Regions from separate parts of the Pontibacillus salicampi genome, predicted to be linked through region 1. Evidence: riboswitches for the same ligand, from Rfam matches in the RefSeq annotation. Region 1 holds a riboswitch; each other region holds the start of a gene.
What was found. Region 1 has a riboswitch for S-adenosylmethionine ahead of ACFFGV_RS09720 (methionine ABC transporter ATP-binding protein). Riboswitches for the same ligand answer to the same signal wherever they lie in the genome.
Positions count from the first base shown of each region.

Region 2: linked by a shared signal. The riboswitch ahead of ACFFGV_RS03690 (assimilatory sulfite reductase (NADPH) flavoprotein subunit) and the one ahead of ACFFGV_RS09720 (methionine ABC transporter ATP-binding protein) in region 1 are both predicted to bind S-adenosylmethionine.
Region 3: linked by a shared signal. The riboswitch ahead of ACFFGV_RS04215 (homocysteine S-methyltransferase family protein) and the one ahead of ACFFGV_RS09720 (methionine ABC transporter ATP-binding protein) in region 1 are both predicted to bind S-adenosylmethionine.
Region 4: linked by a shared signal. The riboswitch ahead of ACFFGV_RS13425 (methionine biosynthesis PLP-dependent protein) and the one ahead of ACFFGV_RS09720 (methionine ABC transporter ATP-binding protein) in region 1 are both predicted to bind S-adenosylmethionine.

Region 1 covers NZ_JBHLTP010000008.1:27,377-31,767, reverse strand. Annotated here, with positions in the region: gene ACFFGV_RS09735 (carboxymuconolactone decarboxylase family protein) at 1-33, opposite strand, end outside; gene ACFFGV_RS09730 (MetQ/NlpA family ABC transporter substrate-binding protein) at 115-957, opposite strand; gene ACFFGV_RS09725 (methionine ABC transporter permease) at 977-1,645, opposite strand; gene ACFFGV_RS09720 (methionine ABC transporter ATP-binding protein) at 1,635-2,663, opposite strand; SAM riboswitch class I at 2,803-2,911, opposite strand; gene ACFFGV_RS09715 (TlpA family protein disulfide reductase) at 3,153-3,569, shown strand; gene ACFFGV_RS09710 (hypothetical protein) at 3,564-3,893, opposite strand; gene ACFFGV_RS09705 (thioredoxin family protein) at 4,032-4,346, opposite strand; gene ACFFGV_RS09700 (toprim domain-containing protein) at 4,361-4,391, opposite strand, start outside.
Region 2 covers NZ_JBHLTP010000003.1:445,761-450,151, reverse strand. Annotated here, with positions in the region: gene ACFFGV_RS03690 (assimilatory sulfite reductase (NADPH) flavoprotein subunit) at 1-1,266, opposite strand, end outside; SAM riboswitch class I at 1,490-1,606, opposite strand; gene ACFFGV_RS03685 (cell wall-binding repeat-containing protein) at 1,758-4,391, opposite strand, start outside.
Region 3 covers NZ_JBHLTP010000003.1:541,478-545,868, forward strand. Annotated here, with positions in the region: gene ACFFGV_RS04205 (flavodoxin family protein) at 1-349, shown strand, start outside; gene ACFFGV_RS04210 (Dabb family protein) at 522-815, shown strand; gene ACFFGV_RS04215 (homocysteine S-methyltransferase family protein) at 1,127-2,176, opposite strand; SAM riboswitch class I at 2,268-2,373, opposite strand; gene ACFFGV_RS04220 (ABC transporter ATP-binding protein) at 2,571-4,307, shown strand.
Region 4 covers NZ_JBHLTP010000011.1:247,166-251,556, reverse strand. Annotated here, with positions in the region: gene metC (cystathionine beta-lyase) at 1-417, opposite strand, end outside; gene ACFFGV_RS13425 (methionine biosynthesis PLP-dependent protein) at 410-1,534, opposite strand; SAM riboswitch class I at 1,720-1,826, opposite strand; gene ACFFGV_RS13420 (NUDIX hydrolase) at 2,104-2,568, shown strand; gene ACFFGV_RS13415 (4a-hydroxytetrahydrobiopterin dehydratase) at 2,616-2,912, opposite strand; gene ACFFGV_RS13410 (DUF819 family protein) at 3,153-4,352, shown strand.

The DNA of each region.
Region 1 (4,391 bases):
TGTTGTACTTTTTGGTTGATGTTGTTGTTCCATAAAAAAATCCCTCCAGGATAGAATTTATCTAACGATAGTATGACCAGCACACCATCTTCTATCCATAGAGGGAAAAATTGTTTATTCACTAACCGGGACTACGGCCCCGTTATATTTTTCTTCAATAAAGGAAGCAATTTCCTCCGATTGAAGCACTTCTAATACTTTCTGTAATGCTTCATTATCTTTGTTGTCAGAAGTCGTAACTAATAGGTTTGCATACGGAGACTCAGAGCCTTCCATAAATAAGGAATCTTCCTTCGGGTTAAGGCCTGCTTCGATAGCATAATTTGTGTTGATGGCAACTAAGGAATCTTCTTCACGCTCATAGTTCTGAGGAAGCAGCCCTGCATCAACATCAGCCGAGAACTGAAGATTTTTTGGGTTTTTAGCGATATCTTCTATTTTTGCATTTTTCTTACTTACGCCTTCTTTTAATTCAATAAGGTCTTTGGATTCAAACAAAGAAAGGATTCGACCATGGTCTGCGACGGAACGACTCATGATCACTTCTGTTCCTTCTTTTATGTCTTCTACACTTTCAATATTTTTGGAATATACTCCCATAGGTTCGATGTGCACTTTACCTAAACTTACAAACTCATATCCAAACTCTTCTTTCTGATCCTCTAGATATGGAGTGTGCTGAAAGAAGTTAGCATCAATTTCTCCACCTTCTAAATCTTTATTCGGTAAAATATAGTCTTGGTATGTTTGAATGTCCAACTCCACGCCCTTGTCTGCAAGCACCGGTTTTGCTTCTTCCAGAATTTCAGCGTGTGGCGTGCTGGATGCGCCAACAGTCACCTTCTTTGTTTCTTCTGAAGAGCTGTCTCCTCCTTCTGAGGACTCTCCAGATGTTCCACAAGCTGCTAAGACTAAAATGAATAAGGAACTAATCAATACGGTAAGAATTTTTTTCATCCTATACTCTCTCCTTTTATTATCGTTTATCTAATTTATTAGAAATAGAATCTCCGATGAATTGAAATAAAAACACTATAAGCACAATAAGGAACGTACTTACAAGTACTACATCAAAGTCCCAGCGCTGGAAGCCTTTTAGATAGGCTAAATCACCAAGTCCACCAGCACCGATGACACCTGCCATCGCGGAGAAGCTAATTAAATTAATAGCTGTCACCGTGATTCCTGAAATAAGAGCTGGCATAGATTCTGGGAGTAATACTTTGAAAACTATCGTTGATGTTTTCGCACCCATCCCTTTCGCTGCCTCGATGACTCCTTTATCCACTTCCCGCAAGGCGATTTCTACAAGCCTTCCATAGAACGGAGAAGCTCCAATAATTAACGCCGGTAAAGCAGCATTTGGACCTCTAATGGTACCTATTAAGAAATCAGTGAATGGGAATAACAGCAAAATGAGAATGATAAACGGGATAGCTCTAAAAACATTGACAATGGTTGAAACAATAAAATGAAGTGGCTTGTTAGCCCAAATTCCGTTCTTCGTTGTCAAATATAATAATAACCCCAATAATATACCTAAAATGAAAGTTCCTAGCACTGAAATCCCAGTCATATACAGGGTTTCCTTCGTCGCATCCCACAATTCCTGACCAACTACGTTAGGAAATAACTTACTCCACATTTGGATTCACCTCTACTTCTACCGATGTTTCTGAGATGTATTGAATTGCTTTTTGTATATCATCATCGTCCCCTGTAAGGTGAACTACAAGCGTACCGTATGCGCCTTTTTGTGTCTGCGTTATTTTACCTTGAAGAATATTAACAGCGACAGGGTATTGTTTGGCGACCTCACTAATAACAGCTTGGTTAGTTTTCTCGCCAACGAAATGTAATCTCAATACTGTACCACTCTCATATTCGGCTACAATTGCTTCTAAAGCGTCATCCTGTTCCTTATCTCCCATAACTTGTTGGACAAATCGTTTAGTCACCTTCTGTTTCGGATGACGAAAAACTTCTAGAACATCTCCTTCTTCCACTACTTGCCCACCCTCCATGACGGCTACTCGATTGGAGATTTTGCTAATGACATGCATTTCATGCGTAATGAGTATAATGGTTAAACCTAGCTGCTTATTAATATCAGTCAGCAAGTTCAGAATGGAATCTGTTGTTTCAGGATCTAACGCGGAAGTAGCTTCATCGCAAAGCAGCACCTTGGGGTTATTGGCAAGGGCACGAGCTATACCAACTCTTTGCTTTTGCCCTCCACTCAATTGAGAAGGAAAGTAGTCTTCTCTGCCTGAAAGTCCTACAAGATCAATTAGCTCCTGAACGCGTTTGTTTATCTCGGCTTTGGGAACCTTTGCGATTTCCAGTGGAAAAGCAATATTATCTTTTACCGTTCTTGACCATAATAAATTAAAATGTTGATATATCATGCCAATTTCTTGTCTTGCCTTTCGAAGCTGTCCATTTCTCAACTTGGCGATATCTTGACCGTCGATGATAACTTCCCCACTAGTTGGATCCTCTAGACGATTTAATAAACGGATAAAGGTACTTTTACCTGCACCACTATATCCTATTACCCCATAAATTTCGCCTTTCTCAATATCAAGACTTACGTCATCAACCGCTTGGACGCTGCCGCTACTAGATGTAAATACCTTTTGTAGATTCTTAATAGATATCACGGCTGACCTTCCTCCTTTATAGACTAAACTCATAATTATACTTGGTTTTTTGTTTCAATCTATTCCATCAACGGTATTTGCTAACAAAAAAACCTTTCTGTCAAGAGGACAGAAAGGCTTATATAAGCGTAGATTCGTCCTCTTATTTTTCTAAGTCATCCAACTTAGCAGGATTTGGCACCTTTCAAACTAGGTTTGATGGTTGCCGGGCTTCATAGGGCCAGTCCCTCCGCCTCTCGTAATAAGAGCTTTCTTTATTCAATTAACGTACTAATCCGTCGATTTCTATTTCACATTCTAGCATGGTACTTTGGAACGGTCAATCCTTTTACCTAAAAATTTTATAACCACTTAGCAATTTGTACACATTATATACTATAGTACATATGCATTAGCACTATATAAGAAAATATGAATTATTTAGCATACAAAGATACATGTGCTATGATGCCATGTATAGGTATATTTAATGGAAGGAAGGTGGTGTACATGAAAAAAGCACCGACATTTGAGCTGCAATCTATAGATGGGCGATTTCACCATTTAGAGGACTTCCGTGGCAAGCATGTAATCCTTACGTTTTGGGCCTCCTGGTGTCCAGACAGTGCTCGTGATTTACCGAAAAAGGAGCAATTGTATGATTCCATGGATCATGACAACGTCGAAATGATAACAATAAATGTAGTAGGACGAGAACGAGATGAGCAGGCTGGCATCACTTATGCTAATAAGTATTTGTCACAACTTACACTGCTAGATGATGGGAGAAAAACGTATGATGTGTATCAGTGTCAAGGTGTTCCGACTACAGTCCTCATTAATAAGCAAGGAGAACTCGTAGAACAGTTTGGTGACAAAGCCAACATGATGGATATTGTCCAAGCCATTGGAAATAAATTATTATAATGGTCTAGCCAAATGGAAGAGAGATTCTATCCACAGTAAGTTTTTATAACTGCCATTCATTTTAATTAAATGATTAGGGACACTCAATAACCTACAAGTCCCCTGCCATATGTCTTTAAGAATGAATGGTTTTGCTTCAATCATGATATCTAATTGATTTGGTGCAGATGTGGATGTAATACAAGAACCATTTGTAAATATAACAAACAGCTGTTCTTCACCACTAAAGAAGGCTACAGATAATGTTTTATCCATAACTAGAGGAAAAAGGTCAGATCGTGATTCTATACGCTCAACCCAATTCTGTAATACTTCTTTATCCATCAACACACCCCCTGTGTTCATAGAGCAATATTTTCTCTTATGGTAACAGGTAATAGACACAATTTCTGTCGAAGTATTTCCCGAGAAATAATAAATATTGTCGAACACCCCCATGCAATATTTCGCATGGGGGTGTTCTCAATACTTATATCTAGATACTATCTCTAACAGGTACGGTACAGATTGAAACGCATATACTTTCTCCTGCAGTTCTGTTCCTTTTGTGATTAACAAGCAAGGGACACTTTCTATTTGAAAATCTCCCATAAATGCGGGATGGTACGATGCATTCAACTCGTTAAATAACGTGTGCTGCTTAGCTGCTTCTAATGTATCCAACATCCTTCTGGCTACATGGCACGTCCCACAAAACGGACTGTATATAAACGTCATGGTATAAGTAGAGGACTGCTCATCTAATATTTGAAGAGGATTATCTTCCATTTCCTGCATTCTATATCACCTATTTACGTTAAAAAGATTGGATCAACAGATATG
Region 2 (4,391 bases), on a different contig from region 1:
GCTTCTAGCTCTGCCGTGAGCATCATACCTAAGGGCCCCAATGGTTAGATGAACTTCATCCGGATTTGCAGCACCACTGCTAGCAATAGAGTATAACCTTGGTGGTATTTTCCTCAATAGGTTCACGAAGTCTGTAGGCGTTAGTGTCCATGGACCAAAATCTTTAAGTACATCGATAAGGTCCCTGCCATACATGTAGGTTTTCAGCTCTTCGTTTTGCTCCTCTTGTAACAGGGATTGCAGTTGTTCATGCTCTGTAAACTCCACCATCTTCCTTAATACAGGTTTCGTTACACTAGTGATTTCATAAACCTTTGTCAATGCATAGTGAAGAGGTTTCGTACTTCCTTCTTTATCGACTGGAACAGGCTGCTCTGCATCCCACTCCATTACATCTATTAATGTTTGAACTAATATCGGATCATTTTCAGGGAAGATACCAACTGCATCTCCTGGTTCATAAGTAATCCCTGAACCTTCCAAATCTAACTCAAGGTGACGAGTTTCCTTGTTAGAGCCCCGCCCATTTAAATAAATATTTTCTAGTATTTCAGCATGATATGGGTTACCTCGAGAATGTACAGCCTCGTCTTGTAGTGGTTTTGCCTCATCTGGCTCCTCTATTGATGCAGATGAAGGTGCCTCTACAACAGAAAGTACGGAGGAGAACCAAGCTTCAGCGGGCTCATCAAAATCTAAATCACAATCGACTCGTTCTGCGAGACGTTCTCCGCCTAACGCCTCTAATGTTTGATCAAAATCAATTCCGGTCTGACAAAAAAATTCATAAGAGCTATCACCAAGTGACAAGACAGAGAAACGCACGTCTTCTAATTGAGGCGCTCTCTTTCCACGCAGAAATTCATAAAATGATAATGCATTATCCGGGGGATCGCCATCCCCATGGGTACTAGTAATAATAAGAAGATCCTGTACCTTTTTCACATTTTTCGGTTTCATTTCATCCATGGAGGAGACAGTTACAGGAACATCCTTACCTTGTAGTCTATTACCAAAATCCTCTGCCAGCGCCTGAGCATTACCTGTTTGAGAGCCATATAAAATGGTTACCTCCCGTAACGGTACAGCAGATGCCTGATTATTTGCTTCCTCTGACCCCACCGCTTCACCTTCGGCTGGAACCTCGGTAACTGCAAGGTATCCGCTGAGCCATAATTTTTGTTTTTCATTTAATGAAGGAACAAGTTGATTTAATAGATCCGCCTGCTCTTTCGTAAAAGGACTATTTGATACTTGAAATGCCACCATACTCACCTCTCAGATTCATAATTTCACTAAGCTTTTCCATTGGTAACCTCATTATTCTTCTCAAAACACCCTAATCCAAGCAGTTTAGTTGGTTTTTTAAGTTAAAAGCAACCTGTGCTTCCACACACAGGATTACCTACTGCTATTTCATTTCCAAAACAAAAATACCTCTCTACCTAAAGCAAGAAGAGAGGGGAACATTTTTATGTATTCACAGCTCTTCTTATCTTTACAAGTACGATGGCACCTGCTGGAATTGGCACAGTATCCTTCTTCATAAAAATGACCCGTTGCCGAGGCTTCACCGGGCCAGTCCCTCCACCTCTCGAGATAAGAAAACATATATTAACTTTGTTAAATAATATGGATTACTGAAAATCTTATGCCTAATTTTAAGAAATGTCAATATATTATGATAAAATTCCTCTCATAAAATAAAAGAAAAGAAGAGAGCAGACTGCTTCAGCCAGCTCTCTTCCCCTTTCGTTCTAGTCTAATAGATTCACAACTTTTTTCACTGCATGCTTTTTCACTATACCGCCTGAAACCTTCACATGGTCTACTACTGTCTGATCACCAAACTCTGTTAAGAAGTGGGCCATTTCTTCCGTAACTTGATTTTTAATAAGCACCAAAGGCGCTTTGGAAGAGACCGCTAGAGAAGAAGCAGTTAACGCATCCGGAAAATTCTTACCCGTTGCAACAACGACTGTATCCGCTGGTGTATCTGCTCTGAACTGTTGAAGAAGCTTCACTAGCGTACCGTAGCGATCGGCTCCAGCAATTCTCTGCACCAGTTTATCTCCATTTTGTTTATGAATTTTGTCATACACCTTATTATCAATAACACCTGTTCCACCCGTAACCACTACTTGCTTATCTGCTAGGTAATTCAATGCTTCATTAGATACCTTCTCTTGCTTGGTTAATAGGATTGCCCAATCATCCGCTGCAGCGATAGGGGCAGCAGAGAGTGCATCTGCATATTTTTCTCCTGACGCAACAAACACTCCGTTTACCTCATCTAATGCATCTACAATTGCCTCATTTGTTTCATATCGATTATCCCCATGAATTCTTGTCACACTATAGGACTGTTGAGTTAAAGCCGTTTCTATAGCAGGGCTCACTGCTCCTGGTCCTCCAACAATGATAACCTCTTCTGCCTTAAGTCTTTGCAGTTCGTTCATCACTTCTTTGTTTAATTGCTTATCCGTTAGTAAGAGCGGTGCGTTTCCATATTGAGCTGCCAGTGGACCCGCTGACAATGCATCTGCAAAATCGCTTGATGTAGAAAGTACAACCGTTTTGAGCTGCTTATCCTTTGCAAATCCTTTTGGATAAAGGTCCTTCGATATCTCCACTGCCGTCTCTACCCTATTAGAACCTGCTAGCTCCTCCACTTCCACTTTGTGGTCATTGCTAACAATTTGAACTTTGGAAGTATGATATCCTTGCTCGTCCTTCTGTGGATCATACCCCCTCTCTATATTACCGCTAGCATCTACAGAGAACCAATTGATCATCGTAGATTCTGTTATAGTTAAAGTTTCTGCATCTCCTCTAATTCCATCTACTTGAATCGCTTTCGATTCCAATGTCGGCTTCGAGCCATCCATCGTGTAAAAGACGGTCGCAGGTTCGCTTGTTTCAAAGCTGACCTCTACAGCTCCCTTATATCTCCCGCTGCCTGGGAGCATGTTAGAAGTAGGGCCCTCCTTATCCTCCCCATACTTATTTGCAACTTCCATTAATCCGATTAGCCCATTTGAGAATTCCATCGCCTCTTCATATCCTTCTGCAAATTCCGGCTGGAATCCTACTAGTTCCCATTTGTTTTCCTCTGCGTTCCATAAATCCGCACCAACTTCAAAATTCCACGTGTAAATTCCTTTATCATACCAAAGGTTATCTGCGGAGTTTCCTGCCGCAGAATATAATACATCAGGTATCGGACCTGTTCTGCTTGGAAGAATGACGGTTCCTCGGTGCTTCTGAATCTCTTCTAAAATATGTCTGGATGCAGACCAGAAATAAGCTTCTTCCCCAGCGGTAGGACGTGGAAGCGTTTCTCTAGTTTCCGGCTTGTATGCTCCTGGCGGCCACATAAAATAACCACCATAGCTGTGTATGTTCATAGCAAATTTTATGTTGTCGTATTGATTAGCGAGCCAATCAAGGTTTTGTGCCTCCGGTTCCGAAAGCTCTTCTGGGCCAGCAAACCCATAGCTTGTACAATCAGTAGAAGCACCTGCATATCCGTCATATACAGACCCAACTGGGTGATTACGATTTAAATCTACACCCCAATAATTTCTAGCATTAGGATCTGTATAGGTGCCGTCTTTACAATAATTAGTCATGTTCTTCCGCTGCCAATTATAGTCATAGAAACTGTAATGTCCTCCGTCAGGATTTACGGTCGGAACAATGAAAATATCAAGGTTATCTAGTAATTCTTGTGTATCTTTATCATGCTGATAGTTTCTTAGTAATCGCTCCGCTGTCTCAATACTCACGAGGGGAGTAACCCATTCTCTAGCGTGTTCTTGGGAATAGGCTAAAACGCCAACCTTTGAACCATCCCGCTGTTTTCCTATTCTAATAGCTTTAACCAGATAAGGGTCATGGGTTACTTCATCAGGAGCACTTAAGCTATCTGTTAGTGTAGACTCCACCTCTTCAGCGATCCCTTTTCCTTCATTGTCGCGATATGTAGAAGCTTCTACTAAATCGCTGGCATTCTCATTTATTCCCTTTACTACATCATTAGCTGTGCTAATTGCCTTTCCATCCTTATCAGTTGCAAGGTTAACTATGATGTGATTACTGTTAACCTGTATAGATAACGGAGCATCCGCTTTTTCAGAAGCTTGGTGAGTCACTTTAATATCATTTCCACCTTCATGCCCGTAGGATTTGGATGTTACCACAACGGCAGTGTCTGTTTGCTCACCAAGAATAGCTTGACTATGCCTCCGATACCCATTTGTTTTATATGGCATCTCAATAATCTCAGCCAACTTAGGGAACTCTCTTGCTAATTGTTCCATTCGATTAGTTATTTCAGTAGGAGTCATATAGTGGTCAATAAATCCGGTGGCATAGTGATCATCCTTCAC
Region 3 (4,391 bases), on a different contig from region 1:
GGAATACGATAAGATTATCTTTGCCACTCCCATCTACTGGTACACGATGACAGGTACCATGAAGCAGTTTATTGATCGCTGGTCTCAAGCCATGAGAGAGGATAGATATCATGATCTCCGCGAGCGAATGGCTAGGAAAAAAGGGTATGTTATTGCGGTGGGCGGAGATTCTCCCTATATAAAAGGACTACCGCTGCTGCAACAATTTAAGTATATTTTTGACTTTGTACACCTTCCATTTGAAGGTTACGTACTTGGACAAGCGAACAAGCCAGGGGAAATTGAACAAGATAAAAAAGCTTTATATAGTGCTGATTTGTTAAATCAAACATTAAAAGAAGACACATAATGTCATCATCTCTTTCTGGGATACTTGGTACCCTTTGATGACTTTAGCTATCTCTCAATTGATTCCATGGGGCGAGTGAATTTGTATTCTATCGTTTGACCTGAAAGCACCAGAAGAATATAGTGAATGAAGGATCTTCTATGGATATACACTAGGAAGGATGGGATCTTAAATGATTGAACATATTGTTTTGTTCACGTTTACTGAACAAACTACAGAAGAGCAGCAGCGAGAGGCAATACATAAGCTGACATCACTTAAACAAGAAATTCCTGGTATCGTTGATATTCAAGCTGGTTTGAATTTCTCTGATAGGAATCAAGGCTATGAAGTAGGCTTAACGGTACGCTTTGAAGATAAACAAGCTTTAGAGGCATATAGCCCTCATGAGAAACACCAAGAGGTTGTAGCCTACTTAAGGGAAATCGGTCTTACAGATATTCTTGCAGTGGATTTTGAAATATAACATGGATATATTCTCTGATGGTTAGCATCAGAGAATTTTTTTGTCGCTTTCTACCCCGCTTCTTAAGTAATCCTCCGCTTACTTAGCTAATCTTTCGCATGAAAACATATCCCCTTCTTTACCTATAATCATCAATCAACATGGTTATCATAGCTCTTAACATTTCCTAGGTGACTTGGCACACCTTATATCCGTATTAACAAAGGAGATGATCCCTGTTCAATACAGAGATCATCTCCCAAAAACGGTCTAGGATGTCGTTGAAAATGTCCTTTACAAAGGGAGCATTTTATAATAGCCTATCTTTTTTATTATGCTTTTGTCCGATAGGTAAGGTTATGCCCTTTCAGTGTATCATCTGTGCCGAATAGGAAGTGCTTTTCCATATCAGGTGAGTACGTAGAATTAATCGCTTCACGCCCAACTGTCTCAGCTACTTCTCTAAGCATACTCGGTGAAGCTCCACAGCATAAACCGAAATAATTCACACCTGTGTTGAGAGCATCTTTTGCCCAGGATGCAAGCTCATAACGATTGCAGTAAAGCGGATCAAGAGAGGTAGGGAAGGTGGTTTCAGTTGGCAAGCTACAAGAACAACCTCCATCTGGCAGATTAAAAAATGTTGGATGCTCTTCTGTCGTACGATATGGAATAGGCAGTGCTCCTACAAAGCCCTCACATGTTTCTCGTATCTTTTCTACATATGGCTGCATGGTAGCTGGACCACGGAAGCAGTTCATTCCTACAACGAGTGCGCCTTGTTCCTCCAGTAATCGGCAGCCTTCTTCAACGGTGTACCCATCACGAAGGATGTTTTCTCCCATAAGACCAAATGTGATAACAGCTGGTAAGTCCTGTTTCTGTATTTCTTCTAGGGCAATTTTTGCTTCTTCATAATAGTAGAATGTTTCCCCATTCACAAAATCAACATCTTCTTCTTTACACCATTTAATCATTTCTGCGAACATCGTACGAACCTTCTCTTTTGATGCGGGATCGTCCGGATCGAATATATTAGTGTTGGAAACGTTCCCAGCTACAAGTGCTTCTTCGGTTGGGTGTTCCTTTGCAACTTCTTTAGCTAAACGGATAGCATTTCGATTTAAAGGCTCTAGCAAGTCTTCTTTACCAATAATTCTCATTTTCTCACGATGGGCATTATAGGTGAAAGCAAGAACCACGTCAGATCCAGCTTTCATATAATCTCGATACGTTTGTTTCAATGCTTCTGGATTTTCAATAGCTACCTCTGGTACAAAGGAGCCTGCTTGCAGGTAGCCTCTTCTTTCCAATTCAAATAAATAGCCTTCTCCACAAATGACTGGACCGTCTTGTAAACGTTGTTCTAGTGATCTTTTCATTGTTATTCATCCTTCCATTAAGTAGTTTTTATAGAAGAGGACACTAAAAAACCCTCTTCCATAAGAAGAGGGTGTATGTACACGTTTCCTCCTCTTATCTTTCAGACCGTAGTCTGTAGGATGTAGCACCTTTTCAAACGAATTGAAAGGTTGCCGGGCTTCGCAGGGCCTATTCCCTCAGCCGCTCTTGATAAGAGCTATTAAGTTGTAATTTGAATTATAGGAGAGATTGTAAGAGAGGTCAATCCTTTTTTGAACTTTTTCGAAAATTTATGATAATAAAGTAGCAATACAGCACTAGATGAGGGGAATGGGCTATATCAAATAAATGGATGAACTTGTGGTAAAATGACAATAGTACATAAGAAAAAAGTAGGGATACAATTTGACAGAAATGACATATCCCCAAAAGGGGAAACAGTTTTTTCAATTAATTAAAAATACAAAGCCATCTGTTGCGAGAATGGGCATAGCGTTTTCGTTCAGTGTGATTTCCACCATCGTCAGCCTGTTCATACCGTTATTAACAAGGGATTTTATTAATGATTTCAGTATCGCCTCTTTTGAATGGACATTTGTAGCGATGTTATTTGCAGTGTTCTTAATACAAGCCTTCACAAGTGGACTTTCCATTTATTTGTTAAATTATGTTGGGCAGCAAATTGTAGCAGGACTACGCTCCAAGCTGTGGGATAAGCATGTTAAGCTCCCTGTACCATTCTACGATGAACATAAGACAGGGGAACTAATTAGTCGGATTGTAAATGACACTAGTATCGTCAAAAATTTAATAACAGAGCATGTCACCAATTTTTTTACAGGATTTATTTCGATTATTGGGTCGGTTATTATTCTATTAATTCTTGATTGGAAGATGACTATGGTAATGCTGATAGCCGTACCATTAGCGATTGGAATCATTTTACCGCTCGGCAGGAAAATGTATAAGGTCTCCCGTGGGTTGCAGGATGAGACAGCAAGCTTTACAGCCACAACGACCCAAGTGCTTTCTGAAATACGTCTAGTAAAGGCCTCTAATGCCGAAAGGAGAGAGTTCAATCAGGGAACAACAGGAATTCAAAACCTATTTCAATATGGACTGAAGGAAGCTACCATTCAAGCCATCATTGGTCCTTTAATGACGCTAGTACTCATGGCAATGCTAGTTATTGTGCTTGGCTATGGAGGTTTCAGAGTGTCTTCAGGTGGGCTTTCTGCAGGTGATCTCGTAGCTTTTATACTGTACTTATTTCAAATCATTGTCCCACTAAGTCAATTTACTACCTTTTTTACTCAACTTCAAAAAGCCTCAGGAGCTACAGAGCGTATCATTGGGATTCTGGATGAACAAGAGGAAGCATTACATAAAGGGGCAAGGGTTAAGGAAGCCAAACAGGATATCCATTTCGATGGTGTATCATTTGGGTATCAGGAAACTAGTGTTGTTCTAAATAATATCTCATTCACTATTCCTCCTAATGCTGTAACAGCAATTGTAGGACCAAGTGGTAGTGGCAAGACGACCTTGTTTGCATTAATAGAACGCTTTTATCAGCCATCAAAAGGCGTCATCAAGTTAGGGGAAATGAATATCCAGCATATTAACCTCGAGGACTGGCGTAAACATATTGGCTATGTTTCTCAGGAGAGTCCTATCATCTCAGGAACCATTCAGGAGAATATTTGTTATGGCTTGGATTATAAACCCAGCGAAGGAGAGATAAATCAAGCTGCTCAAATGGCATATGCGAAGGAATTTATAGAGGACCTTCCCGAGGGTTACCATACTCAGGTTGGCGAACGTGGAATTAAGTTATCAGGTGGACAGCGTCAACGGATTGGGATAGCTAGGGCGCTAATACGAAATCCAGATATTCTGCTTCTGGATGAAGCAACCTCCAGTCTCGATAGTAAGGCGGAGATGGTGGTGCAAAAAGCGCTCGATAATTTGATGCAGGGGCGAACAACGATTGTTATCGCACATCGCTTATCTACAGTCGTCCATTCTGAGCAAATTGTCTTTATAGATCAAGGGGAAGTAACAGGAATTGGCGATCATGAGAGGCTGTACAAAGATCACGCCACTTACCGGGAATTTGCAAATCAGCAACTGAAAGTGAAAGGTAACTGAATCTTTTAGTACATTTTATCCGTATGTATAGGTAAGCTTCTCGAGAGGAGGCGATTCCAATGTTCATACGTATTTTTCAGAAAT
Region 4 (4,391 bases), on a different contig from region 1:
TTTGGTATTTTCCTGAAAGGCTGCATTTACTTCATCTAGCTTTGTCATATCTACGAAGGTATGCTCTATTCCAAAGCGTGATAAAACGTGGGTTACAAATCGAAACGTTCCACCATACACATCCTCGGTAATAAGGAGATGATCTCCTTTGGACAATAGCATTAAGGAAGTGGAAACAGCTGCCATGCCCGAAGCAAATGCAAATCCATGTGTTCCACCTTCAAGTTCAGCAATTGTATGTTCTAATGCTTCTCGAGTTGGGTTACCAGAACGAGCATAATCATATGCGCCAAACTCATGTATGTCATTCTGGTGAAAGGTGGATGCATGCTGGATGGGAACACTAACACCGTTACTTGACTTGTCTACAGCATATTCGTTATGCAAAAGGGATGTTTGTACGGAATAGTTAGACATGCTGGTTCACCTCGTTATACGCTATTTCTAAAGCTTGCTCCAGGTCCTGTAAGAGATCCTCTTCCTTTTCAATCCCTACCGATAATCTCAATAATCGATTACACACTCCATAGCTTGCGCGTACATCTTCAGGAATATCAGCATGTGTTTGCGTGGCAGGGTAGGTTATAAACGATTCAACTCCACCCAAGCTTTCAGCAAAGCATACAAGCTCTAATTTCTCCAGTAAGACAGGAACCATTTCCTCTTCTTTAATTCGGAAGGATAGCATCCCTCCTTTGCCTGGATACAACACATCACTGATATAAGGACTTTGTTCCAGTTGATCGGCTAAATGCTTAGCGTTTGCTTCATGCTGCTTCATACGTAAGCCTAGAGTCTTAATTCCCCTCATGACAAGCCAACAATCAAATGGTGAAAGAACAGCACCACTGGCATTTTGTTGTTCCTGAATGTTCTGGCATAATGCTTCATCATTTGCAACTACTAGACCAGCTAACACGTCATTATGCCCACCTAAATATTTCGTCGCGCTGTGGATTACAATATCAGCTCCAGATACAATAGGTTGCTGCAGGTATGGTGTGAAGAACGTATTATCAACTATTAGCAATAGATTATGCTTTTGTGCCAGGGTAGCAAACTGCTCTATATCTACTTGTGTCATGAGCGGATTCGTTGGAGTTTCAATAAATAACGCTTTGGTCTGCTCGTTTATTACTGATTCAAAATCCTGTGTATCTGTACTATTTATATAATGGAAGGTAAGACCAAATTTGCTAAAATGATTTTCAAACAAACGGTAAGAGCCACCATAAACGTCCTGGGTCACTATACACTCATCCCCTGGTGAGAAAATGGAAAAGACCGTTTGAATAGCCGCCATTCCCGAACTAAAGGCAAAGCCTGCAAGACCTTCCTCTAACGAAGCAATGGATTGCTCTAGCAAATCACGAGTAGGATTGCCAGTTCGAATATAGTCATACCCAGTAGATTTGCCTATTCCTTCATGACGATATGCCGTTGATAGGTGTAGGGGAGGGTTGACAGCACCTGTTGTTTGGTCGCTGCGATTTCCTGTTTGGGCTAGTTTGGTTTCAAGATGATGTCTGCTCATAGTTATCTTCTCCTTTTTAACAGTCTGTAGCTTTAGGACACAATGTAAGGATGGGAACGATTTCTTAGCAATAGGTTGTAAATCTTAAACGTCCTCAACTGGATGAAACAAAGGTCCTTCTAGATAATTTTGGTAATAAAAAAAGCCCTTCCGAAGAAGAGCTTGATATCTCAAGGCTAAACTTCTTCTTATCTTTCAAGTGTCCCCACTTGCTGGAAGTAGCACCTCGCCTAATTTAGGCTGGTTGCTGAAGCATCAACGGGCCAGATCCCTCCGCTTCTCTGAATAAGGAAGTTTATGAAATTGTGTTATTAGTAAAACTATTTCGTTAATTAATACCATACAGCATGAAAGGACAGTATGCAATCCCGAATTTTAATAATTAACTCAGTTAATGTTTTTTCGCATTCTCCAGACCACACCTATGCTATGTTGGAAGAAATGGGCCAGCAGTTAAGTTGATAAACAAAATCTTCCACTATATACCCATTATATGGAATAATGTAATATTAACAGTGCTATTTCTTTTTGAATAATAATGTAATGGATAGATTAGGGGGATGGAAAGTTTGTTACATTCGAGTAATAAGGGGGAGGGACCTGCTTCTTTTGAGGAAGAATCCGTTGTCGTTTTAGCTCATGTTCATCATGATGTATTACTAATCCGTCAATTTAGAGAGGCATTACAGGAAACGATTGTGCAATTACCAGGAGGTGGGGTGGAAGAAGGGGAATCACTGGAGGAAGCTGCAAGAAGAGAGCTTCAAGAGGAAACAGGCTGTCGATGCGATGATATGACTTATCTAGGTCACGTTCTTCCAGCTCCTTGGAACAGCAGGGAAAAGACTCATGTATTTTATACGAACCATATTATCACGCAACATGTACAGGAATTAGAGTCTCACGAAGACATAACATTGTTTTGGGTTAGTGTGGAAGAATGCGTGAAGCTCATACAAAGGAACCAAATTTCTGATGCAGAGGTGTGTTATGCCATATTAAAAGCCCATTTACAAGGGTTGATAGAATGGTAATACGTAAAGAGAGAAGCAGAGAGTTGTATGAACTCTCTGCTTCTTTCCTATTCATCTCTTTTTTGATAAACTCGATCAATGGTTTGAGCAAGGTCGAAGTCTCTTTCACTTAAGCCACCAACATCGTGGGAGGTTAAAGAAACGATGATCTTTCCATATTCGACTTGTAAAGATGGATGGTGGTCTTTCTCATCTGCAATGGAGCCTATTTCGTGAACGAAGCGAATACCGTCCATATACTCTGCAAACGTAAAGGTACGTTGAATGAATCGATCATTCGTTAAGTTCCACTCTTGAATCTCCCGTAAATGCTGATTGATTTGTTGCTCGGTAAGAGTTGACATGTAAAACACCTCCATAAAATATCTTCCTCTTACAATCTACCATTTTTGAAGGACTTTCAAACCAAGATAGAGTAGTTCCTGCAATAACACCACCCAAAGCGAGAGGAAGGTGCTTGAAATATTATATTGAGCTAATAATTTTAATGTTTCGAATATTTTTATGTGAAAACGCATTCACTCATCTTTGTGCTATAATTTTCTAAGTCAGCTTAAAAGAGAGAGAATAAGAGGAGGGGAAACATGTTTCTGACATTAAACGCTGCTCTCATACAAGAACCTATGGCCTTATTGGCATATTTGTCTGCTTTAGTAGGCGGAGTTTACATGCTATCTCAATGGAATCAACCGGCTGTGAAGAAGTTTTTCCATTTTGCACCACCGTTGATTTGGGCCTATTTCTTACCGATGATTTCCACCACGCTTGGAATTATACCTGATGCTTCATCATTGTATGATTTCGTTAGTACGTATATATTACCGTTTGGCCTGTTGCTGCTGTTATTATCAACAGACGTTCCTGCCACGCTAAAGCTTGGGCCAAAAGCTATATTACTATTTTTATCTGGAACATTAGGTGTCGTAATCGGTGCGCCTATTGCTCTAGCTATCTTCCAGCCTTTCTTGCCTGAAGACGCCTGGAGAGGGGTCGGGGCTCTAGCGGGAAGTTGGATTGGAGGTACAGCTAACATGGCTGCTCTGGTGGAAGCTGTCGACACTCCAAAGGATGTATTATCTCCCATCATTGTCGTCGATACAGTTGTAGCTTATTCCTGGATGGGAATTATGATTGCACTAGCAGGACATCAGGATAAGTTTAACAAATGGAACAAGGCTGATAACTCTGTTGTCGAAAAAATTAACGCCCAAATTGGGGAAATCGCCCAATCTAGATCCAAGCCGCTTCAGGTTCCTCAACTACTAGGTATTCTAGGGTTAGGATTTGGTGTTTCTTATGTCGTTAGAAAATTCTCTGAGACATTACCTGAGACCTCTGTACTTTCCGCGAGTACGTACACGATTATGATAATTGCTTTTATAGGAGTTATGCTTTCCTTTACAAAAGTTCGTCGTTTAGATGATTACGGCGCAAGTAATATCGGTTATGCAGGTATATACTTACTATTAACAACTATTGGTGCAAAGGCAGACCTTACTGCTGTAGTAGAAGCTCCAGCATATATTGCAATGGGAATTGTGTGGCTGTTGATTCACATTTTGATTATTTTCCTGTTTGCTCGTCTTTTACGTGCACCACTTTTCTTTGTCGCTGTTGGATCTCAAGGGAATATAGGTGGGACGAGCTCTGCTCCGGTAGTAGCTTCTGTATTCCAGCCAGCGCTGGCTCCAGTAGGCTTGCTCATGGGGATAGTCGGTAATGTTGTCGGTACCTATGCAGCAGTAGCCACCGCCTGGTTAGCCGAATTAGTTTCTAAAATGTAATAAGGTAAAGATAGAAAAGCGTCTAATGGCAATTTCATT